One region of the Kineococcus halophytocola genome, then DNA from elsewhere that is predicted to be linked to it. Evidence: riboswitches for the same ligand, from Rfam matches in the RefSeq annotation. Region 1 holds a riboswitch; the other holds the start of a gene.

Evidence for each region. A riboswitch is a leader RNA that binds a small molecule or an ion and turns the genes downstream of it on or off. The one in region 1 is predicted to bind cyclic di-AMP.
Region 2: linked by a shared signal. The riboswitch ahead of AB2L27_RS13455 (C40 family peptidase) and the one ahead of AB2L27_RS14490 (transglycosylase family protein) in region 1 are both predicted to bind cyclic di-AMP.

The regions. Positions count from the first base shown of each region.
Region 1 is NZ_JBGFTU010000016.1:90,416-104,854, forward strand. It holds gene AB2L27_RS14430 (DNA/RNA helicase domain-containing protein) at 1-958, shown strand, start outside; gene AB2L27_RS14435 (helix-turn-helix domain-containing protein) at 1,325-1,744, shown strand; gene deoC (deoxyribose-phosphate aldolase) at 1,792-2,454, shown strand; gene AB2L27_RS14445 (HAD-IIA family hydrolase) at 2,530-3,309, shown strand; gene AB2L27_RS14450 (tetratricopeptide repeat protein) at 3,331-3,648, opposite strand; gene AB2L27_RS14455 (DUF1801 domain-containing protein) at 3,700-4,095, shown strand; gene AB2L27_RS14460 (metallopeptidase family protein) at 4,092-4,439, opposite strand; gene AB2L27_RS14465 (hypothetical protein) at 4,455-4,658, opposite strand; gene AB2L27_RS14470 (CstA-like transporter-associated (seleno)protein) at 4,794-4,982, opposite strand; gene AB2L27_RS14475 (carbon starvation CstA family protein) at 4,979-7,165, opposite strand; gene AB2L27_RS14480 (SDR family oxidoreductase) at 7,310-9,601, shown strand; gene AB2L27_RS14485 (lysophospholipid acyltransferase family protein) at 9,716-10,477, shown strand; cyclic di-AMP (ydaO/yuaA leader) riboswitch at 10,647-10,816, shown strand; gene AB2L27_RS14490 (transglycosylase family protein) at 10,813-11,499, shown strand; gene AB2L27_RS14495 (TrmH family RNA methyltransferase) at 11,639-12,265, opposite strand; gene AB2L27_RS14500 (ABC transporter permease) at 12,285-13,460, opposite strand; gene AB2L27_RS14505 (ABC transporter ATP-binding protein) at 13,457-14,377, opposite strand.
Region 2 is NZ_JBGFTU010000014.1:112,784-127,222, reverse strand. It holds gene AB2L27_RS13505 (zinc-binding dehydrogenase) at 1-646, opposite strand, end outside; gene AB2L27_RS13500 (acyl-CoA thioesterase) at 711-1,694, shown strand; gene ettA (energy-dependent translational throttle protein EttA) at 1,610-3,292, opposite strand; tRNA gene AB2L27_RS13490 (tRNA-Arg) at 3,383-3,458, shown strand; gene AB2L27_RS13485 (alpha/beta fold hydrolase) at 3,501-4,340, shown strand; gene AB2L27_RS13480 (aldo/keto reductase) at 4,351-5,145, shown strand; gene AB2L27_RS13475 (RNA-binding S4 domain-containing protein) at 5,158-5,379, opposite strand; gene AB2L27_RS13470 (hypothetical protein) at 5,376-5,726, opposite strand; gene AB2L27_RS13465 (potassium channel family protein) at 5,886-6,668, shown strand; gene AB2L27_RS13460 (HNH endonuclease) at 6,701-7,195, opposite strand; gene AB2L27_RS13455 (C40 family peptidase) at 7,564-8,412, opposite strand; cyclic di-AMP (ydaO/yuaA leader) riboswitch at 8,415-8,585, opposite strand; gene AB2L27_RS13450 (metal-dependent transcriptional regulator) at 8,909-9,592, opposite strand; gene AB2L27_RS13445 (cryptochrome/photolyase family protein) at 9,724-11,115, shown strand; gene AB2L27_RS13440 (App1 family protein) at 11,105-12,205, opposite strand; gene AB2L27_RS13435 (MFS transporter) at 12,235-13,551, opposite strand; gene AB2L27_RS13430 (NUDIX hydrolase) at 14,047-14,439, shown strand, end outside.

The DNA.
Region 1 (14,439 bases):
CGGGTACCGGTCTCGGCGGGTGCAGTCGATGTTCAAGTACTTCAACCAGTTCACGACCGCCGAACCCAACGACCTCGACGTCCTCATCCTCGACGAGGCCCACCGGATCCGGGAGACGTCCGTCGACCGCTACACGCGGGCAGAACTGCGGACCGGGAGGCCGCAGATCGACGAGCTCATCGCCGCCGCACGCGTCCCCGTGTTCCTCCTGGACCAGCACCAGGTGGTGCGACCCGGTGAGCTGGGCTCACTGGAGGAGATCAGTCGTCACGCCGAACGACTCGGCCTGGACGTGGTGACGGTCCCGCTGGACGCCCAGTTCCGGTGCGGCGGCAGCGCCGAGTACGTGCGGTGGGTGCAGCGGCTCCTGGGGCTCGATGACACCGGCCCGCGGGACTGGGCGGGTGACGAGAAGTTCGAGGTGGTCGTCGCGAGCAGTCCGCACGAGATGGAGGCGTTCCTCGCCGCGAAACGGACCGAGGGGTACTCCGCGCGGATGAGTGCCGGCTACTGCTGGCCCTGGAGCGATCCGACACCGGAGGGGACGCTGCGCACGGACGTCGTCATCGGCGACTGGGAGCGCCCGTGGAACGTCAAGGGCGACCGACCCGTCGGCGAGGCGCCAGCGGCCGCGCTGTGGGCGACCCAGGACGGCGGTTTCGGCCAGGTCGGGTGCGTCTACACCGCGCAGGGTTTCGAGTACGACTGGAGCGGCGTGATCATCGGACCGGACCTGGTGTGGCGGGACGGGGGGTTCCGCAGCGTCCGCGCGGCCAACCGGGACCCCGACTTCCGGAGTGCGAAGAAGGTGAGCGACGCGGAGTTCGACCGCCTGGTCCGCAACGTCTACAAGGTGCTGCTGACCCGCGGGATGGTCGGGACCGTCCTCTACTCGACGGATGAGGAGACGCGCGAACGGCTCGAGGCGATGACGGCTGGCCGGCACGCTCCTGAGTGAGGAGTCGACCGGGCGGAGCAGCAGGGACCACGGGCCGGCAGGTCCACCATCGACCCGTCCGGGTCAGCGACGAGGCGGATCACGTCGTGCTCGGAGGTGGGCCGAACTCGAGCTCGCGGCGTGCGGACCTGTGTCGGGAGCTGGTCCGCGGTCCCCCACACGAAGCTGCCCAGACCGCTCACGGTGCCCGCACCCCCACTGCTCAACGCCACGTGGTGATCGAGCGTCGTCAGCCGGGACGACACGGCGCCGCCGGGCGGGTGGCGCTCACAGCACACGTCACGACGGTTCATGCACATCGACGAGCATGAAAGGACGATGAAGTTGCATGTGAGTAGCATGTCGAGTCGACCCACCGGAGGCTCGATGCCCAGCACCGAGGACGTCCTCACCGCCTTGACCGTCCTGCGCCGCCACGGCGAGAGCGCCACGATCGAGGCGAAACGGGCCACCGGGGGACTCCCCAAGAGCGTCCGCGAGACCATCAGCGACCTCGCCGAGCGCGGACTGCTCGCTCGGGTCCCCGACCCGCAGCACGTCCGCTACGAGATCGCCGCCGCGCCCCCCGAGCCCCGTCGGGACGCCCCGGCTGGGCCGGTGTCGCGCCCGGACGAGGTGCTCGCCCTCCTCGCCGACGGGCGCGAGCACCACGTCACCGAGCTCGCCGCCGCCCTCGGGCTGGGCCGGGTCATGGTCACCCGGTACCTCAACGAGCTCATCGCCGACGGCCGGGTCGTCGCCACCGCCCCACCCCGCAACCGCAGACGCCGGTACCGCCGGGCCTGAGCGAACCGACGCGCCGCGCGGAGCACGCCAGGTGGCAGACTCCCCGCGTGAGCCCTCGCACCCGCACCGACGTCGCCCGCCTCGTGGACCACACGCTCCTGAAGCCGGAGGCGACCCCCGCGGACGCCGCGGCCCTCGTCGCCGAGGCCCGCGAGCTCGGCGTCCTCGCCGTGTGCGTGTCCCCCACGATGCTGCCGCTGGCCGACACCGGTGAGCTCGTCGTCGCGACCGTGTGCGGGTTCCCCTCCGGCAAGCACACCAGCGCCGTGAAGGCGGCCGAGGCCGCCGCGGCCGTGCAGGCCGGGGCGGACGAGGTGGACATGGTCATCGACGTCGGCGCGGCCCTGGCCGGGGAGATCGACGCCGTCCGCGACGACATCGCGGCCGTGCGCACCGCCGCGCCCGCGCCGACGGTCCTCAAGGTCATCGTCGAGTCCGCGGCGCTGCCCGACGACGTCCTGACCGCCGTCTGCCGCGCGGCCGAGGACGCGGGCGCCGACTTCGTCAAGACGTCGACGGGTTTCCACCCGACCGGGGGTGCGACGGTGCACGCGGTCGAGGTCATGCACGCGGCCGTCGGCGGCCGGCTGGGCATCAAGGCCAGCGGCGGCATCCGGACGACCGAGCTGGCCTCGGCGCTGCTGGACGCCGGGGCGACCCGGCTGGGGTTGTCCGGGTCGGCGGCCGTCCTGGCCGGCCTGCCGGGCTGAGGCCGGGCTGAGGACCGCCCGGACCGACCGGGCGCGAGGATCGGGATCGAGGGTGGAGCGGTGGAGGGCAACGAGATGAGCGACGCGAACGGCATCGAGTGCTGGCTGACCGACATGGACGGCGTCCTCGTGCACGAGGACCACGCCCTGCCCGGCGCGGCCGAGTTCCTGCAACGGCTGGCCGACGCCAGCCGACGGTTCCTCGTCCTGACCAACAACTCGATCTTCACCCCCCGCGACCTCTCGGCCCGGTTGTCCCGCAGCGGCATCGAGGTCCCCGAGCAGAACATCTGGACGTCGGCGCTGGCCACGGCCGACTTCCTGGCCCGGCAGTTGCCGGGGGGTTCGGCCTACGTCATCGGCGAGTCCGGCCTCACGACGGCGCTGTACGAGGCCGGGTACACGATGACGGACACCGACCCCGACTACGTCGTCCTCGGGGAGACCCGGACCTACTCCTTCGAGGCCATCACCAAGGCCATCCGGCTCGTGGAGGCCGGGTCCCGGTTCATCGCCACCAACCCCGACGCCACCGGCCCCTCCAAGGAGGGGTCGCTGCCGGCGACGGGATCGGTGGCGGCGCTCATCACGCGGGCCACGGGCGCCGAACCGTACTTCGTCGGCAAACCCAACCCGATGATGTTCCGGTCGGCGATGAACCGGATCGAGGCGCACTCGGAGACCACCGCGATGATCGGGGACCGGATGGACACCGACGTCGTCGCGGGCATCGAGGCCGGGTTGCGGACGTTCCTCGTCCTCACCGGCTCGACCAAGCGCGACCAGGTCCGCCGGTTCCCGTTCCAGCCGTTCCAGGTCGTCGACGGGATCGGTGACCTCGTCGACCTGGTCTGAGCCCGGGCCGCCGGACCGGGGTCAGACCTCCGCGCCGAGGACGTGCGCCATGACGCGGTGCCCGCGGGCCTCGTCGTGGCGGCTCTGCCGTTCCAGCGACCGCGACAGCAGCAGGTGGGCGTAGGCGTCGGAGGGGCTGCGCCGCACCAGGTCGCGGGCCTGCTCCTCCGCCTTGCCCAGCATCGCGGCGCCGAAGTAGCTGCGGGCCAGCAGTTCGCGCACCGACCGGTCGTCGGGGTGGCGCTGCACCAGGGGTTCCAGCGACCGGACGGCGTCGGTGAACCGGCGCTCGTCGAAGGCGTCGCGGGCCATCTCGAAGCTCAGCAGGTCGATGTTCACACCAGTCCCCAACCCTGCCGGGAGGTCGCTGATTCCAGGTAGCCTGCCGGGGTGGCCGACGTCGACCTGACCGCCTCCCAGCACATCGACGAACTGGTCGAGAAGCACCCCGACTGGCGCGGTGAGGTGCTCGCCGCGTGCCGACGGACGATCCTCGCCGTCGACGACGAGATCGTCGAGGAGTGGAAGTACATGGGCGCGCCCGTGTGGTCCCGGCACGGCACGTTCATCGTCGGAGGCGTGTTCAAGAGCAAGGTGAAGATGGGGTTCCTCTGGGGCGCCTCGCTGGAGGACCCGAAGGGGTTGTTCAACGGGGAGCTGGGCGGCAACCAGCGCCGGTCCGTGGAGTTCGCCGAGGGGGACGTCCTCGACGAGGAGGGGTTCGCCGACCTGGTGCGCGCGGCCATCGCCCACAACGCCGCGAAGGCGAGCGCCCGGAAGCGTTAGGCCCAGCCCAGCTCGTGCAGCCGGGCGTCGTCGATGCCGAAGTGGTGCGCGATCTCGTGCACGACGGTGATCCCGACCTCGGCGACGACCTCCTCGCGGTCGCGGGCGATCGCCAGCGTCGGCCGGCGGTAGATCGTGATGCGGTCCGGCAGGGCCCCGGCGGCCCACCAGCCGTCGCGTTCGGTCAGCGGGGTTCCCTCGTACAGCCCGAGGAGGTCCTGCCCAAAACCCTCCGGCGGGTCGTCCTCGACGAGCACCACCACGTTGTCCATCGCCCGGGCGAGCTCCGCCGGGACGCGGTCGAGCGCGTCCGCGACGGCCTCCTCGAACTCCTCCCGCGACATCTCGACCACGGCGGGTCAGCCGGCGACGAGGGTGCGGCGGCTGTCGAGCTCGCGCACCGCGTCCACCCCGAGGACCGCGTCGGCGAGCGCCGCCCCGGCGTGCAGGTGCACGTAGGCGGTGTCGCGGGCCAGGGCGGACGTCCCGGCGGCGACCCTGCGGTGCGCCACGACGGTGGTGCGGAACCGCGGGTGCCTGGCGGATCGTTGCCTGGCGCTCACCCTCAGATCGTGACGGCCCGGCCACCGGCTGTCGAACTCCACGTCTCAGCTCCGTCTCGGGTCGGGGTCCGGCCCGGGGCCGGCGACGTCGTCCCCGGGTGAACGCGCGAGCGCCGCGATCGGTTCACCGGGTGCTCAGCAGCAGCGACCGCCCGGCACGGCGGCCTTCGCGTCGGCGCGCCGGCGCTCGAAGTCGGCCCGGCTGCCGGGCGGGTGGCCGTGCTCAGCGCACCGGCGCAGGTGCGCCTCCCACCGGTCCTGGCCGTCGACCTGGCGGTGGGCCCAGCGCAGTCCCGACCACACGGCGGGCAGGACCCCTCTCACCGGTCCGCCCCCGTCCTCACGCCGATCTCGGCGCGCAGGGCGTCGAGCTCGGCGCGCTCGCGGGCCGTGACGACGATCCCGGCCGGTTCCACCAGCGCGGACGGCACGGCGGGTTCCTCGGTCGTGGGCAGCTGCCCGGCGCGCAGGGCGCGGGCGACGACGACGGCCGCGTTGGCGGCGACGACGATCACGAGGAGGGCGAACACCGACTGCAGGACGCCGTTGACGGTCGAGTTCGTCACGACCTGCTGCATCTGCGCGGCGTCCCTGGCGGGGGCCAGCAGCTCGCCCGTGGCGAGCGCGTCGGCGTACCGGGCGCGCTGGGCGAAGTAGCCGATGGCCGGGTTGTCGGAGAACACCTTCTGGTAGCTGGCGGTCATCGTCGTGACGAGGTCCCAGACGAGGGGGACGGCGGTGACCCAGGCGTAGCGGACGCGGCCGTGCTTGACGAGCAGCGTCGTCACGAGCGTCAGGGCGATCGCGGCGAGGAGCTGGTTGGCGATGCCGAAGAGCGGGAACAGCTGGTTGATGCCGCCCAGGGGGTCGGTGACACCGGTGTACAGGAAGTACCCCCACGCGCCGACGACGACGGCGCTGGCGATGAGGTTGCCCGGCCGCCAGGACAGGTCGCCGAACTTCCCCCAGACGTTGCCGAGGGTGTCCTGGAGCATGAACCGCCCGACGCGGGTGCCGGCGTCGACGGCGGTGAGGATGAACAGGGCCTCGAACATGATCGCGAAGTGGTACCAGAACGCCTGCAGCCCACCGCCGAACGCCTCGTGGAAGACCTGGGAGATGCCCAGGGCGAGCGCCGGCGCTCCGCCCGTGCGGGACACGACGGACTCCTCGCCGACGGCCTGCGCGGCGGCCGCGAGCGTCTCGGGGGTGGCCGTGAAACCGAGCCCGGAGACGAAGCTCGCCGCCGTCTCGACGGTGCCGCCCGTCGCCCCGGCCGGGGAGTTCACCGCGAAGTACAGGCCCTGGTCGATGACCGAGGCGGCGATGAGCGCGCTGATCGCGACGAAGCTCTCCATGAGCATCCCGCCGTAGCCGATGAGCCGGACCTGGCGCTCCTTGGCCACCATCTTCGGCGTCGTGCCGGAGGAGATGAGGGCGTGGAACCCCGACAGCGCCCCGCAGGCGATGGTGATGAAGACGAACGGGAACAGCGAACCGGCGAAGACGGGCCCGTTGCCCTCCCGGGCGAAGGACGTGACGGCCTCGTTGGCCAGCACGGGCCGGGCGACGACGAGGCTGACGGCCAGCAGGGCGATGACGCCGATCTTCATGAAGGTGGACAGGTAGTCGCGCGGGGTCAGCAGCAGCCACACCGGCAGGACGGAGGCGACGAAGCCGTAGACGACGAGGGCCACGACGAGCGTCTCGGGCGACAGGGTCAGCGACTCCGCCAGGCCCCAGCTCTCCACGTACCCGCCGCCGACGATGGCCAGCAGGAGGAGCACGACACCGAGCGCGGTGGCCTCCAGCACGCGGCCGGGCCGCAGGAACCGCAGGTAGACGCCCATGAAGAGGGCGATGGGGATGGTCAGCGCGATGGAGAAGACGCCCCAGGGGGACTCGGCGAGCGCGTTGACGACGATGAGCGCGAGCACCGCCAGGATGATGATCATGATGGCGAAGACGGCGACGAGCGCGGCGATCCCGCCGACGAGGCCGATCTCCTCGCGCACCATCTGCCCCAGGCTCTTGCCGCCGCGGCGCATCGAGAAGAACAGCACGGTGAGGTCCTGGACCGCTCCGGCGAAGATCACCCCGACGACGATCCAGATCGTGCCGGGCAGGTAGCCCATCTGGGCGGCGAGCACGGGCCCGACCAGCGGGCCGGCGCCGGCGATGGCCGCGAAGTGGTGGCCGAACAGGACGCGCCGGTCGGTGACCTCGAAGTCGACGCCGTTCTCGTACCTCTCCGCCGGGGTCGCGCGCCGGTCGTCGGCGCGCAGCACGCGGTACGTGATGAACCTCGAGTAGAAGCGGTAGGCGATGGCGTAGGAGGCGAGCGCCGCGAACAGCACCCACAGCGCGTTGACGGACTCCCCCCGCGACAGCGCCAGCACCGTCCAGCACAGCGCGCCGACGACGGCGACGGCCGTCCACACGACGACGGAACGGGGCGAGGGACGCCTGCGCGTCACCTCGGGGGCATCGGACTGCAACCGGCTCATCGCCGCCTCCTCGCGGTCGAGCGTCCTGTGGACCCGCTGAGCGTGGCACAGGGGTGAGGATCGGGTGCGGACGCTCGCCGGGGCGGACGCGGCCCGGAACCGGCACGCGCGGAGGGGCCCCGCATCCGTGGCAGGATCCTCCGCGTGCGATTGGCTGAGCAGCTCGACGGCAAGCGGTTCCTCCTCACCGGGGTGACGGGCTTCATCGGTGAGGCGCTGCTGCAGCGCCTGCTCGTCGACCTGCCGGGCACGACCGCCGTGGCGCTGGTGCGCCCCAAGCCCGGGCAGAGCGGCGCCGACCGGCTCCGGTCGGTGCTGCGCAAGCCGATCTTCCGCGCCGCGGGCGAGGCCGACGAGTTGCTCGCGACGCGCGTGCAGGCCCTGGAGGGGGACCTGTCGACCGTGCCCGAGCTGCCCACCGACATCGACGTCGTCGTGCACTGCGCCGGGGACGTCTCCTTCGACCCGCTCATCCAGGACGCCTTCACCACCAACGTCACCGGCACCCGCGCCCTCGTCGAGCGCACGCTGGAGGCCGCCGAGCGCGGCGGTCGCGCCGTGCACTACGTCCACGTCTCCACCGCCTACGTCGGCGGCCGCCGGCGCGGGGCCGTGCCCGAGCGGGCCGTGGAGCACCGGGTCGACTGGCGCACCGAGACCGAGTCCGGGCTGCGGCTGGCCGCGCGCATCGAGGAGGACTCCCGCCTGGAGGGCCGCCTGAAGGAGTTCCTGCGCGCCGCCGAGCGCGACCACGGCCGGGCCGGCCCGCTGAGCGTGGCCGCCGGCGCCGAGGAACGCCGCGTCGCGTGGGTCACCGCGCAGCAGAAGGCCGCCGGCAAGGAACGCGCCCGCACCCTGGGCTGGACGGACTGCTACACGTTCACCAAGGCCATGGGCGAGCGGCTGGTCGAGGAGATCGCCGCCCCCGTGCTCCCGACGACGATCCTGCGCCCGAGCATCGTGGAGTCCGCGGTCAAGCACCCGCACCCGGGCTGGATCGAGGGCTTCAAGATGGCCGAGCCGATCATCCTGGCCTACGGGCGCGGTGAGCTGACCGAGTTCCCGGCCGCCCCGGACTCCGTCATCGACGTCGTGCCGATCGACCACGTCGTCAACGCCGTCCTCAAGGCCTCCGCGACGCCGCCGCCGCTGTCGCAGCCGGCCTACTACCACGTGAGCTCAGGCAGCCGGAACCCGCTGACGTTCCGGGACGTGTACGAGTTCATCCGCGAGTACTTCACGAAGCACCCCTTCGACACCTCCCCGGCCGTCCTGCCGACGTGGGAGTTCCCCGGCGGGCGCGCCGTGGAGCGCAAGGTGCGCGCCGGTGAGCTGCTGACCGGGGCCGGCAACCGCGTCCTGGCCCTCGCCCCGCGCTCGGCGAAGGTGCGCGACGTCTCGCACAAGCTCGACAAGGCGCGCCGCCAGATCGAGTTCGCCCGCCGGTACATGGACCTGTACAAGGCCTACACCGAGGCCGAGCTGCGCTTCGTCGACGACCGGACCCTCGCGCTGCACCGGTCCCTGGACCCGGCCGACGTCGAGATGTGGGGCTTCGACACCTCCGAGGTCGACTGGGACCACTACTGGCTCGAGTCGCACTGCCCGAGCGTCACCGCGCAGATGCGCAAGTACGACGAGATCCGCCGCCGCCGCACGCAGGCCGCCGCCAGCGGCCCGCGCGAGCTGCGGCCGGTCGCCGAGGGCTCCGCGCCCGTGCTGGCCGTCTTCGACCTGGCCGGGACGCTCCTGCCGGGCACGGTCGTCGACTCCTACCTCACGCTGCGGCTGTCGTCCCTGGACGCCCCCGCCCGCATCGCCGAGTTCGGCCGGATCATGCGCAACCTGCCCGGCTGGATCGCCGCCGAGCGCCGCGACCGGGGCAGCTTCCTGCGCTCGCTGTTCCGCGGCTACGCCGGGGTCGACCTGGACGCCCTGGAGGCCTACGTCGACGACGTCTTCGCCCCGGCCTTCCTGCAGCAGATCTCCTCCGACGCGCTGCGCCGCATCCAGGCCCACCGCGACGCCGGGCACCGCACGATCCTCATGACCGGTGACGTGCGGCAGGTGACGCGCCCGCTCGCCGGGCTGTTCGACGAGGTGGTGTGCACCGAGCTGGACGAGGTGAGCGCCGAGGAGCGGCGCCTGGCCAACGGCTTCCTGACCTCCCCGCCGCTGGTGGGCGAGGCCCGCGCCGCCTGGCTGCGCCGCTACGCCGAGGTCGAGGGCGCCAACCTGGCCGCCAGCTACGCCTACGCCGACTCCCACGTCGACCTACCGCTGCTGAAGACCGTCGGCAACCCGACGGCCGTCTCCCCCGACGTGCCGCTGTTCCGCGTCGCGCGCGCCTCCCGCTGGCCCGTGGCCGACTGGGCGGCCTCCTCCCCCACGCGACGGCTGCGGGTCCCCCAGCAGGTGCTGGCGGGCACGGACTGAGCCCGCGGCCGGGTCCGCGGCGACGGCCGACCGGCTCCCGGTGGGAGGCCGTGGCAGGATGCCGACTGTGAACTCCGCACCGTCAGGGACCGCCGGTGTGTCGAGGACCGGAGGGTGGCGAGGCTGATGGGGATCCCGCGACCGACCCGGATCGTGCGGGCGCTGCCGCTGCTGCGCCGCCGCCCCGCCGGCCCCTCCGACCCCGGTGGGGGCGGCCGCGCCGTCCACCGCAACGACTGGGTGCGCTCGGCGCCGGCGACGGCCGTGCGCGCCACCCTGCAGCGGGTCCTGATGACCCCGCTCATGCGCTCGCAGGTGCGCATCCAGGTGCACGACGTCGACGTGCTGGACCGGCTGGGCACGGCGGCCGTGCTGGTGGCGAACCACTCCTCCCACCTGGACGCCCCCGTCATCCTCGAGGCGCTCGGGCCGCGCCGCCGGCGCCGGGTCGCGATCGCCGCCGCCGCCGACTATTTCTTCGACGTCTGGTGGCGGGCCGCGCCCTCGGGCCTGGTCATCGGCACCTACCCGCTGGAACGGCGCGGGGGCCGGGGGCAGAACCCGTCCTCGCAGCTGCTGGCCGACGGCTGGAGCCTGGTGATCTTCGCCGAGGGCGGGCGCAGCTACACCGGCGAGATGCGGCCCTTCAAGAAGGGCGCGGCGTACCTGGCCCTGGACGCCGGGGTGCCCGTGGTGCCCATCGCGCTGCGCGGCACCTTCGACGCCATGCCGCCGAAGCGGAACTGGCCGGTCAAGGGCCGTCCGCCGATCCACGTGACGTTCGGAGAGCCGCTGCACGGCCGCGAGGGCGAACGGGCCGGCGACTTCACCACGCGCATCGAGGACGCCGTCGCGAAGCTGCTCGCGAACAGCTGACGGCGGCACCCAGGGCGTGATCTGCGTCACGCGCGAGGGCTGCCGCCCGCTCACCGGTGCGGGCGCAGGTCACGGACAGGTCGCGGGACGGTGTACGGCGGACCGCTGACTTGTTACGGTCGGGATGTTCCCGGGGCTCCCCGGGGACACGGCCGCGGAACGCCGAGTCCTGCCCACCGCGCCGGAAGCAGAGCCCGTGGGCAGGAGCGGGGGACCCACACGTTCCTCGGACGACCGCCCCGGCGGGAGTCCTCGGGGTGAAGCCGCGCCCGCGGCCGGGTCAACCCACCTTCGACCCGAACCCGACAGCTGACCTCGCAGGCGTTGGAGGTCACATGTCTGCGATCCGTCGCGCCCCCGCGCGCCACCGCGCGTCCCGCACCACGAAGTTCGCCCGCCGCGGCCTGCTCGCGACCGCCGCGGCCGGTGCCGCCGGCGCCGCGCTGCTCGCCCCGGTCTCCAGCGCCTCCGCCGCCCCCGTGCAGGAGTGGGACCGCCTCGCCCAGTGCGAGTCCGGCGGCAACTGGCACATCAACACCGGCAACGGCTACTACGGCGGCATCCAGTTCAGCGCCCGCACGTGGACCGGCTTCGGCGGCGGGCAGTTCGCCCCCCGCGCCGACCTCGCCTCCCGCGAGCAGCAGATCGTCGTCGCCGAGCGCGTCCTGGCCAAGCAGGGCTGGCGCGCCTGGCCGTCCTGCTCGCGCAAGCTGGGCCTGCGCGGCGCCGCCGACCCGGCCGGCATGGAGGCGGCGCTGCTGCACCCGGCCCCGGCTCCCGCTCCGGCCCCCGCGCCCGCCCCGGCTCCTGCGCCCGCCCCGGCCCCCGCACCGGAGCCGGTCGCCGAGGCCGCTCCCGCCGCCATCCGCAGCCACGTCGTCGCCCCCGGCGACACGCTCTACCGGATCGCCGTGAACCACGGCGTCCCCGGCGGCTACGTGTCGGTGTGGAACGCCAACCGCGCCGCCATCGGCGACAACCCCGCGCACATCCGCGTCGGCCAGGTGCTCGTCCTGCCCTGAGGCGCCCCGGGCCCCCGGCCCCGCTGACGTGCGACCCGCCCCGGGTCCGGCTCCCGCCGGGCCCGGGGCGTTCGTCGTCCCGGCCCCCGCCCGGCCCCACGGGGACCGGCCGTGGCGCTGCGGCCGCCGGCCTGTGGCGCTACGGCCGCTGGCCGAAGACGTGCCGGCGCACCCACGCGTGCATCGCCACCGCCGCGGCGGCGCCCACGTTGATGGAGCGGGTCGAGCCGGACTGGGCGATGGCCAGCACGTCCACGCAGTGCGCGACCGCCTCGTCGGTCAGCCCCGGGCCCTCCTGCCCGAACAGCAGCACGCACTCGCGCGGCAGGTCGTAGGTCTCCAGCGGCACCGACCCCTCGACGTTGTCGATGCCGACGACGGGCAGGCCCCGCTGCGCCGCCCAGACGGCCAGGGCCGCCACGTCGGCGTGGTGGTGCACCGACAGGTACCGGTCGGTGACCATCGCGCCGCGCCGGTTCCAGCGCCGGTGGCCCACGACGTGCGCCCCGGCGGCGTTGACGGCGTTCGCCGTCCGCACGACCGAGCCGATGTTGGCGTCGTGCTGCCAGTTCTCCACGGCCACGTGCAGCGGGTTCCGGCGGGTGTCCAGGTCGGCGACGATCGCGGCGTTGGACCAGTACCGGTACCGGTCCACGACGTTGCGGCGGTCGCCCTCGGCGAGCAGCTCGGGGTCGAACCGCGGGTCGTCGGGCCAGGGCCCCTCCCAGGGACCGACGCCGACGACCCGCTGCCCGAACTCGTTCACCCGGCGATCCTGCCAGGCCTCAGGCGGCCTTCCGCCACGCGGAGGCGAAACCGAGCGACCGGCCCGTCTGCAGGAGGCTGTTCTCGTACAGGCGGCGCGCGACCGCGACGAACAGCACCGCCGTGACGGCGATGACCCCCAGGGACAGCAACGGCTCCCACAGCGCCACGTCGCCCTGCACGACCCGCTTGGGCATGACCATCGGCGAGGACAGCGGGACGTAGGACAGGACCGTCTGCAACGTGCCCGGCTCGTTGGCCGCGAAGGAGGCGAAGAACGGCAGCATGACGAACATCTGCACCGGGGTGGCCGTGGACTGCAGGTCCTCCAGCCGGCTGGCCATCGCCCCGGCCGCGGCCCACAGGCACGACAGCATCGCGAACCCGAAGACGAAGAACACCAGGAACCAGGCGGCCGCCGCGGGGATCCCGGGGATCGAGTCCAGCAGTTCGGGCTGGGCGAACCGCAGGGCCAGGACCCCGGCCACGACGAGCACGAGGATCTGCCCGAACGCCAGGATCCCGTTGCCGAGGATCTTGCCGATGAGCAGCTGGCGCACCGGGACGGTGGTCACGAGGAGTTCGATGACCCGGGTCTGCTTCTCCTGCACGACGCTCTGGGCGATGGAGTACCCGAAGATGAGGACGATCTGGAAGAACAGGACGGCGAAGGCCAGGCCCAGCAGGTAGACCATGAAGGGGTCCACCGCGTCGGGGGCCAGCAGCACCGTGGCCGGCGGGGGCAGCGACAGGACCGCGCGCGCGTCGTCGGGCCCGACCCCCAGCGCCTGGAACGCGGCCACCGTCTGGGCGGTGCCGATGCGGGCGGACAGGACGCCGTCGAGGGTGTCCGAGACGGAGCGGTCGCCCACGACCTGCACGCCGGTGCCGGTGACGAGCACGGCCGCGTCGACGTCACCGTCACGGACGGCCTGCTCGGCGGCGGCCGCGTCGGGTTCCTCCCGCAGGCTCACCCGGGTGCCGGGGTCCTCCCCGGGCTGGGCCTTCTCCACGTACGGGCGCGAGTCGCCGGTGACGGCGACGTCGTAGTCGTCCGAACCCCCCGAGAGCAGTCCCGGCAGCACGGCCGCGAGCGCGACGATGACGAACAGCAGCGCCGTGGAGAAGATGAACCCCTTGTCCCGCAGGCGTTCACTCATCTCGCGTTGGGCGACGATCCACCACTGGCCCCTCACCGGGACACCTCCTGGAACAGTTCGGACAAGCTGGGCAGCTGGGGGGCGAACGAGCGGACGGGGCCGCGCCGCACGGCTTCGGCGAGGACCTGCTGGTCCAGGCCGGCGGCGCCGCCGGCCAGGTCACCGCCGGCCGGGTCACCGCCGGACAGGTCCAGGACGGCGCCGCGGGCGTGACGTTCCACCACGCGCACGCCGGGGACCTCCTCCAGCCAGCCCAGGTCGGTGTCGGCGACGAGTTCGTAGCGGGACCCGGCCCGCTCGCGGCGCAGCTCCTCGGGTTCGCCGGCGGCGACGACGCGACCGCCGTGCAGGACGACGAGGTCGTCGCACAACCGGTCGACGAGGTCGAGCTGGTGGCTGGAGAACAGGACCCCCACCCCCGCGGCGGTCCTCTCCCGCAGCAGCTCGGCCATGGAGTCGACGGCGAGGGGGTCCAGGCCGGAGAACGGTTCGTCCAGGACGAGCAGTTCGGGGTCGTGGATGAGCGAGGCCGCGACCTGGACGCGCTGCTGGTTGCCCAGGGAGAGCGACTCGAGCTTGTCGCGGGAGCGTTCGCCCAGACCCAGGCGCTCCAGCAGCTCCTGGCCGCGGCGGGTCGCCACCGCGCGGTCGACGCCGTGCAGCCGGGCGAGGAAGACCAGTTGCTCCAGGATCCGGCCCTTGGGGTACAGGCCGCGCTCCTCGGGCATGTAGCCGAAGCGGCGCCGGGTGGCCAGGTCGGGCGTCGTCCCGCGGAACGTGACCGTCCCGGAGTCGGCGGCGAGCACCCCGAGCGCGATGCGCATGGTCGTGGTCTTGCCGGCGCCGTTGGCACCGACGAAACCGACCATGCGTCCGTCCGGGACGGTGAACGAGACGTCGTCGAGGGCGAGACGCTCCCCGAAGCGGCGGGTGATGGAGTCGAGGACGAGCACCCGCCGAACCTAGGGGGCGCCGGTGCGCGTCCGCGTCCACCGAACGTCTACCGGGACCTCAC
Region 2 (14,439 bases), on a different contig from region 1:
CGACCCGGCCGGGCAGCCGCTCCCCCGCGGCGAACGTCGCCGCCGCGCCCCAGGCGCGAGCCTTCTCCAGCCGCTCGGGCGAGCGCCCGGCCACCCAGACCCGCAACCCGGCCGCCGCCCCGAGCGCGACGAGCGCGTTCGAGACACCACCGGCGGCCCCCTGGACCAGCACGGTCTGACCGGGCACGGCCCGCGCCTGCGTGAACAGCATCCGGTAGGCCGTCAGCCAGGCCGTCCCCAGCGAGGCCGCCCGCTCGGGCGACCACCCCGCCGGGCGCGGCAGCACGTTGCGCCGCGGCACCCACACGTGCTCGGCCAGCGTCCCCGGGTGCAGCTCCGACAGCAGCGTCCGCCGGGGGTCCAGGGTCTCGTCACCACGGACGTCGTCGCCGGAGACGACGGCGTGCACGACGACCGCGGACCCGTCCTCCAGCGTCCCCGTCGCGTCGCACCCCAGCACCATCGGGAGGCGGTCGGCGGGCAGACCCACCCCGCGCAGGCTCCACAGGTCGTGCCGGTTCAGCGCGGCGACCTCCACGTCGACGCGGACCCAGCCCGCGGGGGCCTCGGCCGCCGGGGCGTCAGCCACCTCCAGGGCGGACAGCGGGTCGTCGGGACTGGCGCGGACGGCGCGGGCGGCGAGCACGCGCGCGACGCTACCCCCGCCCGCCCGGGCGCACCCGCGGTGCCGCGGTCGGTACGGTGCCGAGGTGCCCGACCACCCCGCGTCCCCCCTGTTCGACGTCCTCGACGTCCACCCGGCCGGCTCCCCCGGCGACGCCGCCGTCGACGTCTTCACCGGCCCGAACCTGATGCACTGGCGCCGGCGGCTGTTCGGCGGGCAGGTGCTGGGCCAGGTGGCGGTCGCGGCCGGCCGCACGGTGGGGACCGACCGCGTCCTGCACTCCCTGCACGCCTACTTCCTGCGCCCCGGCGACCCGGCGGTGCCCGTCGCGTTCGCGGTGGAACGGCTGCGCGACGGGCGGTCCTTCTCGGCCCGGCGCGTGCAGGCCACCCAGAACGGGGTGCCGATCCTGTCGGGCATCGCGTCCTTCCAGACGCCCGCCGAGGGCCTGGACCACGCCGAACCGGCCCCGGACGTGCCCGACCCCGAGGACGTGGTCAGCGACTACGCCGTCCTGGACGCCTCCGACCACCCGCTGGCCCACCAACTGGGCCGGGGCCGGCACGTGGAGCTGCGGCACGTCGAACCGACCCTGTACGCCGCGCCCGACCCCGAGCACCGGGCACGGCAGTCGGTCTGGTTCCGCCTCGACGCCCCCCTGCCCGGGGACGACCTCGTCCAGCGCGGCGCGCTGGCCTACGCCAGCGACCTCAGCATCCTCGAACCGGTCCTGCGCCGGAACGGGCTGGCGTGGGCGACGCCGGGGATGAACGTCGCCAGCCTGGACCACGCGATGTGGTGGCACCGCCCGGCGCGGGCCGACGAGTGGATCCTCTACGCGGCCGAGAGCCCCAACGCCTCCGGGGCGCGGGGCCTAGCGACGGGCCGGATGTACGACCGGCAGCGCCGGCTGGTGGCGACTGTCGCGCAGGAGGGCATGGTCCGCGTCAACGACTCCAACCCCGGGGGCCGCGACGGTGACGCTCAGTCGCGGGTGAGCTTGCGGTACGTCACGCGGTGCGGGCGGGCGGCGTCGGGGCCGAGGCGGGCGACCTTGTTCTGCTCGTAGCCGGCGAAGTTGCCCTCGAACCAGTACCAGTTCGCCGGGTCCTCCTCGGTGCCCTCGTAGGCGAGGATGTGCGTGGCGACGCGGTCGAGGAACCACCGGTCGTGGCTGACGACCACGGCGCAGCCGGGGAACTCCAGCAGCGCGTTCTCCAGCGACCCGAGGGTCTCCACGTCGAGGTCGTTGGTCGGCTCGTCCAGGAGCAGGACGTTGCCGCCCTCCTTGAGCGTCAGGGCCAGGTTGAGCCGGTTGCGCTCCCCGCCGGACAGGACGCCGGTCGGCTTCTGCTGGTCCGGGCCCTTGAACCCGAACGCCGAGACGTAGGCGCGCGAGGGCATCTCCTGGTTGCCGACCTGGATGAAGTCGAGCCCGTCGGAGACGGTCTCCCACAGGTTCTTGGACGGGTCCAGCCCGCCGCGGGACTGGTCGACGTAGGACAGCTTGACCGTGTCGCCGATCTTCAGGTCGCCGCCGTCCAGCTCCTCGAGCCCGACGATCGTCTTGAACAGGGTCGTCTTGCCGACGCCGTTGGGACCGATGACGCCGACGATGCCGTTGCGCGGCAGCGAGAAGGACAGCCCGTCGATGAGGGTGCGGTCACCGAAGGACTTCTTGAGGTCCTTGGCCTCGATGACCACGCTGCCCAGGCGCGGCCCGGCCGGGATCTGGATCTCCTCGAAGTCGAGCTTGCGGGTCCGCTCGGCCTCGGCGGCCATCTCCTCGTAGCGGGCCAGGCGCGCCTTGGACTTCGTCTGGCGGCCCTTGGCGTTGGAGCGCACCCACTCCAGCTCGTCCTTGAGGCGCTTGGCCAGCTTGGCGTCCTTCTTGCCCTGGACGTCCATGCGGGCGGCCTTCTTCTCCAGGTACGTGGAGTAGTTGCCCTCGTAGGGGTAGGCGCGGCCGCGGTCGAGCTCGAGGATCCACTGCGCGACGTTGTCGAGGAAGTACCGGTCGTGGGTGACGGCCAGGACGGCGCCGGGGTACTTCGCCAGGTGCTGCTCCAGCCACGTCACGGACTCGGCGTCCAGGTGGTTGGTGGGCTCGTCGAGCAGCAGCAGGTCCGGCGCCTCCAGCAGCAGCTTGCACAGCGCGACGCGGCGCTTCTCCCCGCCGGACAGGTTCGTCACGGGCGAGTCCCCGGGCGGGCAGCGCAGCGCGTCCATGGCCTGCTCGAGCTGGGAGTCCATGTCCCACGCGTTGGCGTGGTCCAGCTCCTCCTGCAGGGTGCCCATCTCGGCCATGAGGGCGTCGAAGTCGGCGTCGGGGTCCTCGAACAGGCCCGTGATCTCGTTGTAGCGGTCCATCTTCGTCTTCAGCTCGCCCAGGCCGTCCTGGACGTTCTGCAGGACCGTCTTGGACTCGTCCAGCGGCGGCTCCTGCATGAGCATGCCGACGCTGTAGCCGGGCGAGAGGCGGGCCTCGCCGTTGGACGGCTGGTCCAGCCCCGCCATGATCTTCAGGACGCTCGACTTCCCCGCGCCGTTGGGTCCGACGACCCCGATCTTGGCCCCCGGGTAGAAGGAGATCGAGACGTCGTCGAGGATGACCTTGTCCCCGTGCGCCTTGCGCGCCTTCTGCATCTGGTAGATGAATTCCGCCACGACCCCAGGCTAGTCGCAGGCGCGGGGGCGCCCACCACCCGTCGGGTCGCTACGCTGACGACCAGCTGCACCAGCCGGTCCGCCGGCCCTGCGCTCGTAGCTCAACGGACAGAGCGACCGGCTTCTACCCGGTTGGTTGGGGGTTCGAATCCCTCCGAGCGCGCCACCCCGCCCTGCGCGTCCCCGGCGGGCCGGGGACAGTGGCCCGGTGGACTCCTTCACCCGCACCGGTCTGCACCTGCGCGTCGGCGACCACGGCCCCGCCGAGGGGGACGTGGTCGTGTGCCTGCACGGTTTCCCGCAGGGGCCGGAAGCCTGGGACGACGTGGTGCCTCGCCTGACCGCGGCGGGTCTGCGGGTGCTGGTGCCCGAGCAGCGCGGGTACGGCGCGCGCGCCCGGCCCGCGCGGCGGCGGGACTACGCGCTGGCCGAGCTCGTCGCCGACGTCGACGCGCTCCTCGACGCCGCGCAGGGCCCCGCGCGCGCACCCGTGCACCTCGTCGGCCACGACTGGGGCGGGGTCGTGGCCTGGGCGTTCGCCGCGGCCCACCCCGACCGGCTGGCCTCGCTCACCGTGCTGTCCCAGGCCCACCCGGCCGCCTACCGCGCCGCGGTGACGTCCTCCTCGCAGGCGTGGCGCTCGGCCTACGTCGGGTTCTTCCAGCTGCCGGTGCTGCCCGAGCGGCTGCTGACGGCCGGGGGCGGGCGGGTGCTCGCGGCGTCGTTGCGGCGCAGCGGGTTGCCCGCCGACCTGGCCGCCGGGTACGCCCGCCGGCACAGCGCGCCGGGGAGCCTGCGCGCCGCGCTCGGCTGGTACCGGGCGCTGCCGTTCGCCACCGGGGTGGGCCCGGTCCACGTCCCGACGACGTACCTGCACGGCCGCCGGGACCCGTTCTACGCCGCGGCGGCCGTCGAGGGGACCGCCGGTCACGTGCGCGCCCCGTTCCGCCGCGTCGAGCTCGACACCGGCCACTGGATCCCCGAGCTCGCCCCCGGCGCGGTGGCCGAGGCGGTCCTCGCCGCTGCGCGCGGGTCGCAGCGGACGTAGCGTCGCGCAGGTGAGCGACTCCCCCGCGACCACCGACGTCCGCACCGCGGTCTCGACCGGTGGGGGCACGCTGCCCCTGCCCCTCGTCGGGCTCGGCACCTACGGCCTGCGCGGCGAGGCGGGCTACCGCTCCCTGCGCGACGCCCTCGACGTCGGCTACCGGCTGCTGGACACCGCGACGATGTACGAGAACGAGGACGAGGTGGGCCGCGCCGTCGCCGACGCGGGGCTGCCCGACGTGCGGATCACCACGAAGCTGCACCACGAGCACGCCGGCCGGGAGGAGGAGTTCTGCGACCGGAGCCGGCGGCTGCTGCGCGTCGACGTGCTGGACCTGTGGCTGATCCACTGGCCGCCCGGCGGGCAGGCCCGGCCCGACGTGTGGGAGCGGATGGTCGCCGCCCGTGAGGCCGGGCGGGTGCGCGCGGTGGGCGTCTCGAACTACTCGGTGGCCCAGATCGACGAGCTGACGGCCGCCACCGGCGTCGCCCCGGCGGTCAACCAGGTCAAGTGGGGACCGGCGCTGCACGACGCGGACCTGCTCGCCGCCCACCGCGAGCGCGGGGTCGTCCTGGAGGGCTACTCCCCCTTCAAGGCCACCGACCGCACGGCCGCCCCGCTGCGGGAGGCCGCCGAGCGGCACGGGGTGAGCGTGGAGCAGGTCGTCGTGCGCTGGCACGTCCAGCACAACGTCGTCGTCATCCCCAAGTCCGGGGACCGGGACCGGCAGGCCCGCAACCGGGACGTCGAGGGGTTCGCCCTGAGCGGGGAGGAGGTCGCGGCGATCGACGCCCTGGGCCGCTGAGGGCCGCGGGCGTCAGTCCGTCACGCGCACGGCCCAGGTGCCCCCGCCCAGCCCGACGACGTCCCCGTCGGTGAGCTGGCGGCCGCGCCGGTCCTCGGCCTCACCGTTGACGGTGACGTCCCCGGCCAGCAGGGCCTCGCGGGCCTGCCCGCCGGTGTCGACGGCCCCGGCCAGCTTGAGGAACTGCCCCAGCCGCACGACGCCGGTGACCTCGACCTCCTCGGTACCGCTCACTCGTCGACGGCCAGGGCGCCGAGCACCGTGGCGATGCGCTCGGCCTCGGCGCGGGTGAGGCGCTCGGGGACGAGCACCTCCACGCGGGTGCCGTCGGGCAGCGGGATGGTGTGCATGAGCATCTCGCGGCCGGTCGTGACGACCTCGGCGTCCTGCACCTGCTCCGCCTCCGGGGTCGCGGCCGTCCCCGGGGCCGGGCCGCTGCCGAGGAAGGACCGCAGCCGGTCGATGCCCTGCTCGGCCAGCCGCTCGGCCGTCGGGTCGAGCCTGCCCTGCTTCAGCAGTCCGCGCAGGACCGCGTCGAGGGACTCGCCCTGCCGCCTGTTCTCGTTCCGTGGGTCCGACATGGCCACAGCCTCGCACCCGGCCGGCCGCGGCGCGTCCCCCGCCGGTCGCGGGCGCGGCCGCCCCGGGTCCACCTCTGGACCGAGCCGGGACCGAGCCGGGGCCGGGGGCACACGGTCTACCCTCGACCAGCCCCTGCGAGCCCACCGGAAGCGGCCTGCGTGACCCCTCCCGACGTCCCTCCCGCCGGCCCCCGGCCGACCGCCCGACCGGTCACCCGGCCCGCCGAGCTGCCCGGCCCCGTCCTCGCGGCCGCGGCCGTGGCGTGGCTGGCCGCCTACGCGCTGCCGATCCTGGTCACCGACCTGCCCGCCCCCGCGCGCCACGCCTGCACGGCGGTCACGGCCGGGGTCTGGGTCCTGTTCGGCGTCGACTACCTGCGCCGGCTGGCGCAGGCGCACGACCGGGTGCGGTTCGTCGTGACCCACCCCCTGGACCTGGCCCTGCTCGTCCTGCCGGCCCTGGGGCCGCTGCGGCTGCTGCGCGTCCTGACCGTCCTGCGGATCCTGAACCGCAACAGCGGGTCCTCCCTGCGGGGGCGGGTCGGTCTCTACGTCGTCAGCGCCACGACCGTGGTCGGCTTCTGCGCGGCGCTGGCCGTCCTGGAGGCCGAGCGCACCGACCCGGCGGCCGTCATCACCACGTTCCCCGACGCCTGCTGGTGGGTGGCGACCACCATCACCACGGTCGGGTACGGCGACCTGTACCCCGTGACCGGGACCGGGCGCCTCGTCGCCGTCGGGCTCATGCTGGCCGGCATCGCGCTGCTGGGGGTGGTGACCGCGTCCCTGGCCTCGTGGCTGATCGACCGCGTCAGCGACGAGCAGGAGGAGTCCGCCGCCGCGACCCGTGCCGACGTCCAGGCCCTGGCCCGGGAGGTGCGGCAGCTGCGGGCGGAACTGCGGGCGGAGCGGGGCGGGCCGGACCCGCGCCCCGGCGGCTGAACCACGCCCCCGGGCCGGGGTCCGGCCCTCGCTCAGGCGGCGGTGGCCAGGAAGGAGTCCCACCGCGGGTCGGGCTGGTCGGCCCCGCGCACCGCCCAGGACGCCCCGCGCGGCGGGCCGGGCCGGAACGGCAGGTGCCAGCCCATCTCCTCCGGGGTCCGGTCGCCCTTGGCGTTGTTGCAGCGCACGCAGCAGGCCACGAGGTTCTCCCAGCTGTCCGGGCCGCGCCGGCTGCGGGGCAGCACGTGGTCCACGGTCGTGGCGTGCCCGCGGCAGTAGGCGCACCGCTGGTGGTCCCGGCGCAGGATCCCGCGCCGGCTGACCGGGACGACCTGGCCCCGCGGCACCCGCACGTAGCGGGTCAGGAGGATGACGGACGGGCGTTCCAGGCTCACCGTAGCCCCGACGACGGGATCGGCGTCGGCGAGGACGACCGAGGCCTTCCCCGCCAGGACCAGGACCAGGGCCCGCCGGAAGGACACGACCGCGAGCGGTTCGTAGCCGGCGTTCAGCACGAGCGTGCGCACATCCACCTCCTGAGACGACAAGAGGCGCCTTCCCCGTCGGGGGAGGCGCCTCTGAGAACGACGACGGCCGCATGGTGGTGGTGCACACGGTGGTGCCCCACGACGTGCTGCCCGGCGGGCCCGTGCGGTATGTGCGATCCGGCTCCGGCGCGGCGGCCGGGGACGCCGGCACGACGTGTGGTCATCGGCCCCCCCTGAGTCGGTGCTGCGAGTCGGTGCTGCCCGTCGTCGATGACGGCAGAGTACGTCGCGGTGGTGGCGGAGTCAGCACCTTTCCCGTGAACGCGCCCGGACGGGTCGCCGGGCCGCCACGCACGGGGGGGGGGCCCCCGCGGGGGGGGGCCCGCCCCCTGGTGGGCGGATCGGTCTCAGACCGTGGGGGCCAGCCGGCCGAAGGTGACCGAGCTGCTCCAGATCGCGCGGAGCTGGACGGGCTTCCCGGCGCGGGGGGCGTCCCACATCATGTTGTCGCCGGCGTAGATGCCGACGTGGTAGGCGCGACCGCCGGAGTTGGAGAAGAACACCAGGTCGCCCGGCACGGCGTCGCCGCGCGAGATGCCCGCGGCGGCCTGCTTCTGCGCGTTCGCGGTGCGGGGGATGTCCACCCCGATCTGGCGGTAGACGTAGCTGGTGTAGCCCGAGCAGTCGAAGCCCGACGGCGTGGTGCCGCCGTAGACGTAGGGCACACCGGCGTAGTCGTCGGCGACGGACAGGATCTGCTGACCCAGCGGGACCGGCGCGGGAGCCGGGGCCGGGGCGGGGGCCGGCGCGGCGGCCTCGACGGCGGCGGGCTGGGCCACCGCGACGGCGCTCTCGGCGACGCTGGAGGCGATGACCGGGGCGGCGTCGCCGCTGCGGGTCGCGCGCTCGATGACGGGGGCCACGACCACGGGGGCGGGGGCCGGGGCCGCCGCGAACGTGGCGGCGGTGGTGGCCAGCGTCGCCGCGGTGGCGGGGGCGGACACGACGCCGGGGGCGGTGGCGCCGAAGGCCGCCGGGACGGTGCTGGCGACCGAGGTGTCGACCGCGGTCGGCGCGGCGGCCGGGGCCGCGGTGGCGGGCAGGGCGACCGCGGCGAGCAGACCACCGGCAGCGGCGGCGACGGCGCCGGTGCGGGCGACCCCTCCGGCGGTGCGGGCGACGCTGTCCGACAGGTCGGTCAGGGGCGTGAGGGGGCGGACGGCAGCGCGGTGGCGCGCCTGGACGCGAGTCGTCAAGGTGAGGGCCTCTCCGACGCCTGCGAGGTGAGCTGTCGGGTTCGGGCGGGAGTATCGCCCGGCCGGTTCGCACCGGCTTCACCCCAAGGACTCCGCGGACCTGACGGTCGCGCATCGCCCGGGAAACGTGGTTCCCCCACCCCTGCCATGTGATGTCTCGGGGACCTCGTCGCGGTGGCAGGGCTCGGCGTCCGCGGGAGGGCATCCACGTGCGTGGTCGTGGTTGCGGGTGGACCATAACCCGTTGACGACCGGCATGTCACGGCCCGGTGACGAACAGGTGCCGAGCTGGTGACGTGCCGTCGATCATACCCTTACTCTGAGTAACATCCCACCACGGACGGCTGACCTGCGTGAACGTGGGACGAGCGAGGGCCCCCGGTGGGGCGTCACGGCTTGCGCCGCAACGCCCCCGCGCGGGGGCCGTCGGGGTGGTCCCCGGTGGCGGGGACCCCGGGAGCGTGGTGGCGGGACCGGCCGCCGGGGGGGCGGGCGCTCAGCCCACGGCGACGAAGATGTGCCCCGCCTCGGCAGGTGTGAGATCCACCACGGTCTCCCCCACGGTGACCTCCACCCCCGCGCCGGAGGAGGTGGCCACGACCTCGGCCCCGGGCACGAGCCCGGCGGTGTGGAACTTCGCCAGCAGCGGGACGTCGGTCTGCAACGGCTCGCCGAGACGGCGCACGACGACGGTCCGGCCCTCCACCTCGGGGGCCGTCAACGGCTTCACACCGGACCGGAAGGTCTCGGCCGCCTCGCCCTCGCCCAGCTCCTGCAGCCCCGGGATGGGGTTGCCGTAGGGGTCGAAGTGCGGGTGGTCCAGGATCGCGACGAGGCGCTTCTCGACCTCCTCGGACACCACGTGCTCCCAGCGGCAGGCCTCCTCGTGGACCAGGCTCCACTCCAGGCCGATGACGTCGGTGAGCAGCCGCTCGGTCAGCCGGTGCTTGCGCATGACGCGCATGGCCTTGGTGGTGCCGGCCTCGGTGAGCTGCAGGCGGCGGTCGGTGCCGACGTGCAGCAACCCGTCGCGCTCCATGCGGGCCACGGTCTGGGACACGGTGGGTCCGGAGTGGTGCAGCCGCTCGGCGATGCGAGCGCGCATCGGCACGATGCCTTCCTCTTCCAGTTCGAAGACCGTCTTGAGGTACATCTCGGTGGTGTCGATGAGATCGCTCACCCGGTCATCATCCGGCATCGGCGCCGGTGGTCGCACCCCTGTCCCCACCGTCCGTCACCGCCCGCGGCGCGGGGCAGCTGCGAACGCCTCCCGATAGCGGGCCCGCCCCGCCGCGGCTAGCGTCGGCGCCCGTGACGGCCGCACGCAGCACCAGTGGGAGCACCCGGGACGGCACCGCCGTCCTGTGGTTCCGGCGCGACCTGCGCCTGCACGACCACCCCGCCCTGCTGGCCGCGGCCCGCGACGGCGAGGTGCTGCCGCTGTTCGTGGTCGACCCGGCGCTGTGGGGCCCCTCCGGCGACGTCCGCCGCGCCTACCTGCTGCGCTCGCTGCGCGCCCTGGACGCCGACCTCGGGGGCCGGCTCGTCGTGGAGCACGGGGAACCGGCCGAGGTCGTGCGCCGCCTCGCGCAGCGGGTCGGTGCCCGCCGCGTCCACGTCAGCGCCGACGCCGGGCCCTACGGCCGCCGCCGCGACGACGCCGTCGCCACCGCGTTGGCCGAGGACCGGCGCGAACTCGTCCGCACCGGCACCCCGTACGCCATCGGGCCGGGCACGATCCTCAACGGCTCGGGCAGGCCGTTCCAGGTGTTCACGCCCTTCTCCCGCGCCTGGTCCGAGCACGGCTGGCCCGCCCCCGCCGACCCGCCCGGCGACGTCCGCTGGCTCGGCGAGGGCGAGGGCGTCGACGGCCGGCACTGGCCCGCCGAACCCGACCTCGGCGACCTCACGCTGCCCGAGGCCGGCGAGGAGGCCGCCCACGACCGCTGGCAGGAGTTCCTCGAGCACGGCCTGGCCGACTACGGCGAGGAGCGCGACCGCCCCGACCACGACGGCACCTCCCAGCTCTCGCACGCCCTGAAGTGGGGTGAGCTGCACCCGCGCACGCTGCTGGCGGACCTGCGCCGCCAGCGGTCGGACGGGGCGCGGACGTACCGGACCGAACTGTGCTGGCGCGACTTCTACGCCGACGTCCTGTGGAACCGCCCCGACAGCGCGCGGGAGTACTACAAGCCCCAGCTCGCCGGCCTGCGCTACGCCGACCCCGGGGAGGCGTTCACCGCGTGGGCGCAGGGGCGGACGGGGTACCCGGTCGTGGACGCCGGGATGCGGCAGCTGCGGTCGGTCGGCTGGGTGCACAACCGCGTCCGGATGATCGTGGCGAGCTTCCTCGTCAAGGACCTGCACGTCGAGTGGCGGCACGGGGCCCGGGAGTTCATGCACCGGCTGCGCGACGGCGACCTCGCCAGCAACAACCACGGCTGGCAGTGGGTCGCCGGGTCCGGCACCGACGCCTCGCCGTTCTTCCGCGTGTTCAACCCCGTGACCCAGGGCCAGAGGTTCGACCCGCAGGGCGACTACGTCCGCCGGTACGTCCCGGAACTGCGGCACGTGCCGGGCAGGGCCGTGCACACGCCGTGGGACGTGGCGGACGGGTACGCCCACGGCTACCCCGAACGCATCGTCGACCACGCCCACGAGCGGCGGGTCGCCCTCGACGACTACGCGCGGGTCAAGGGCTGAGCCGCGGGGGACGGTCTCCACCGTCCCCCGACGTCGCCGCGCGGTACCGCCGCAGCAGCACGTGCCCGTCCGGTCCCCGCACCACGGGGACCGAGCCGCCGACCACCTCCGCCGGCGCCTCCCGCGCGGTGCCGGGTCCGACGTCGGCCCCGACCTGCCGCAGCACGACGGCCTCCACGGCGCCGGGGTGCTCGCGGGCGAAGTCGCCGTAGACCACCGGGTCGGCCTCCCCGTCGTCACCGACCAGCACCCAGCGGACCGCGGGGAACTGCGCCCGCAACCGCTGCAGGCTGCGGCGCTTGTGGGTCCGGCCGTCGCGGAAGAACCCCTCCGGCGACGGGCCCCAGTCCGTCAGCAGCAGCGGACCGGGCGGGAAGCCGTGGCGGTCCAGGAACCGCGTCAACGGCTCGGCGAAGTTCCACGGCCCGTTGCTCAGGTAGACGACCGGCGCGTGCTCGCCGTGCGCGCCGTGCACGGCGGCGAGCAGGTCCGCCACCCCCTCCACGGGAGCGCGCTGCGCGAAGGCGCGCGTGAGCGTCCGCCAGGCGGCGCTCAGCGGGTGCTTCAGGCCGGTGAGCAGGGCGGTGTCGTCGATGTCGCAGACGATCCCGGCCCCGGCCCCCGGGTCGGCGACGTGGACCGTCGCCCCCACCTCCGGGCGGTCGCCGACGCGGAACCGGACGGGGTGCGTCCCCGGCGGCAGGGACCAGGGCAGGACGGCGTCGACCAGACCGCCCGGGCCGCTGCGCACCGTCGAGGTGGTCTGCCCGCCGTCCGTGCCGACCTCGACGTCGACGCGGGAGCGCTGCAGGGTCACCAGGCGCCGCCAGGCCGCGACACCGCGGACGTCGCTCGGTTCCCGGCCCGGGGCGGCCAGCACGACGCGGGCCAGCACCCGCACCTGTCCCGGCGTCCCGTACCCGGGGTACGGCAGGACGGCGAAGCTCCACCCGCGCCGGCGCAGGAACGCCGCCAGGACGTCGCGGCGGGCCCGCCCGAGGCGGAAGAGGGCGGCGCCCAGCCGGGACACCGGGGCCGGGTCCACCGCCCCGCCGGTCTCGCGCGGGTCCCGGTGCTCGGTGCTGCTCACCCGGGGAGTCTGCCGGTCGCGCCCGGGCGTCACGGCGCGGGGTGACGCGCGTCGTAGCGCCAGAACCCCCGCTGGGCGCTCGCGAGCGCCAGGACGGCGACGACGCAGGCCACCCCGCCCCCGAGCGCCGCGGTCCCCTCCCCCACCCCGGTCGCGGCGGACCCGAGGACGAGGTCGCCCAGGCGCGGGCCGCCGGCGACGACGACGACGAACACCCCCTGCAGCCGGCCGCGCAGCGCGTCGGGGGTCGCGACCTGCAGGATGGTGCCGCGGAAGACGGAGCTGACGGCGTCGGCCGCCCCCGACACGGCGAGCAGCCCGACGCAGGTCCAGAGCTTGCCGCCGGTCCCGTCGGGTGCGAGGACGAGCACGAGGCCGAACGCGGCGATCGAGGCGCCGTAGACGGCGACGCAACCGACGACGACGGCCCCCTGCCGGCGGACGCCGCCGAGGGGGCCGGACAGCAGCCCGGCCAGGACGGAGCCGACCGCGAACCCGGCGCCGAGCAGGCCGACGGTGCGCGCTCCCCCGCCGAGCTCGGCCGCGCCGAGGGCGGGGTAGAGCACGCGGGGCATCGCCAGGACCATCGCGCACAGGTCGGCGAGGAAGGTGGCCCGCAGGTTGGGGCGGGTGGCCAGGAACCGGACGCCCTCCAGGACCGAGCGCAGCCCGGGGCGGTGGCTGCCCGGGAGCACCTCCGGGCGCATGGGCGGCAGCCGGTGCACGCCGACGAGCGCGGCGACGAAGGTCACGGCGTCGACGGTGTAGGCGGCCTGGAACCCCCACGTCGACACGAGGACACCGGCCAGCAGCGGCCCGGTGGTGAGGGCGACGGCGTTCGTGGTGCCGGACAGGGCGTTGGCGGCGGGCAGCAGCTCGCGCGGCACGATCCCGGGCACGATGGCCGAGCGGGCGGGGTTGTTCACGGCGAAGGCGGCGCTCTGCAGCCCGACCAGCAGGTAGAGCAGCCCGACGGAGTCCACGTGCCACCAGGCCTGGGCGGCGATGGCGAGGGACAGGACCCACAGCACGGCCGAGGCGAGCAGCGCGACGCGGCGCCGGTCGTGCGCGTCGACGAGCGCGCCGCCGTACAGGCCGAGTCCGACGAGGGGGACGAGGGCGACGAGGCCCACGAGGCCGACGAGGCCGACGAGGCCGACGAGGCCGACGGCGAGGGTGGAGGAGGTGAGGGCGAAGACCTGCAGGCCGACGGTGACGACGGTGAGCTGGGTGCCGATCCCGGCCAGGGACTGCCCGATCCAGAGCCACCGGAAGGCGGGGACCTCGCGCAGCGGGGTGGTGTCGGCCAGCAGGCGCCACCGCGGGGCGGCGGGTGGAGGGCTCACCGCCCGAGGATAGGTGGTTGTCCGGGACAACCTCCCTGCGCGACCTGCTGCGACCGCGCAGGAGCAGGAGAAAGCCCCCGGGCGCTTCCACCGCCGCGGTCGGGAGACCGTCGCGGTGGGCCGGTGGACGACCCGGCGCCCGGGGACCCGGTGACTGCCATGGATTCGCCGCGCTGCGCGGGGCGACCAGAGCGGTCCGCGTCCTGCACGCAGCTGCTAGCGGGCAGCCACCTCACGCGTCCGATGAGAAACCATGTGTTCGGACCACCTCCTTCCCGTGTACCTCGACGGTACGACCGCTCCCCGGGAGTTGTCACCCCGTATTCCCGGCGGCGTTCCCAGCGGCGTTCCCGGGGGCGTTCCCGGTGGCTGTCCGGTGCTCCCGGCCGCGCGCCCGGGCCGGCGGCTTGTCGACGGGGGACGCGGGGGCCTACAGTGCTGACCGCAGCAGTTGATGTCAGAACCACCCTTACTGATCCGGGGTCCGACCTCCTCATGAGCACGTCCCAGCAGGCGATCCTCGTCGCGGTCTCGACGGTGATCTTCGCCCTGCTGCCCGACCGCCGCGGCGACGTGCGCGTGCACCTGCCGCTGGTGCGCCGCACGCGCGACCCGTACGGCGACCAGTGGGCCCTGCCGGGCGGGTGGGTGCGGCAGGAGGAGAGCCTGAGCGACGCCGGCCGGCGGACGCTGGCCGAGACCACGGGCCTGCGGCCCAGCTACCTGGAACAGCTCTACACGTTCGGGCGGCCCGACCGCTCCCCCGGTCAGCGCGTCGTGTCCGTCGTCTACTCCGCCCTCGTGCGCAACCACGAGGCGGCGGCCGCGGTGGAGGGGGAGAACGTCCGCTGGACGTCGGCCGACGACTGCACGGGTCTGGCCTTCGAC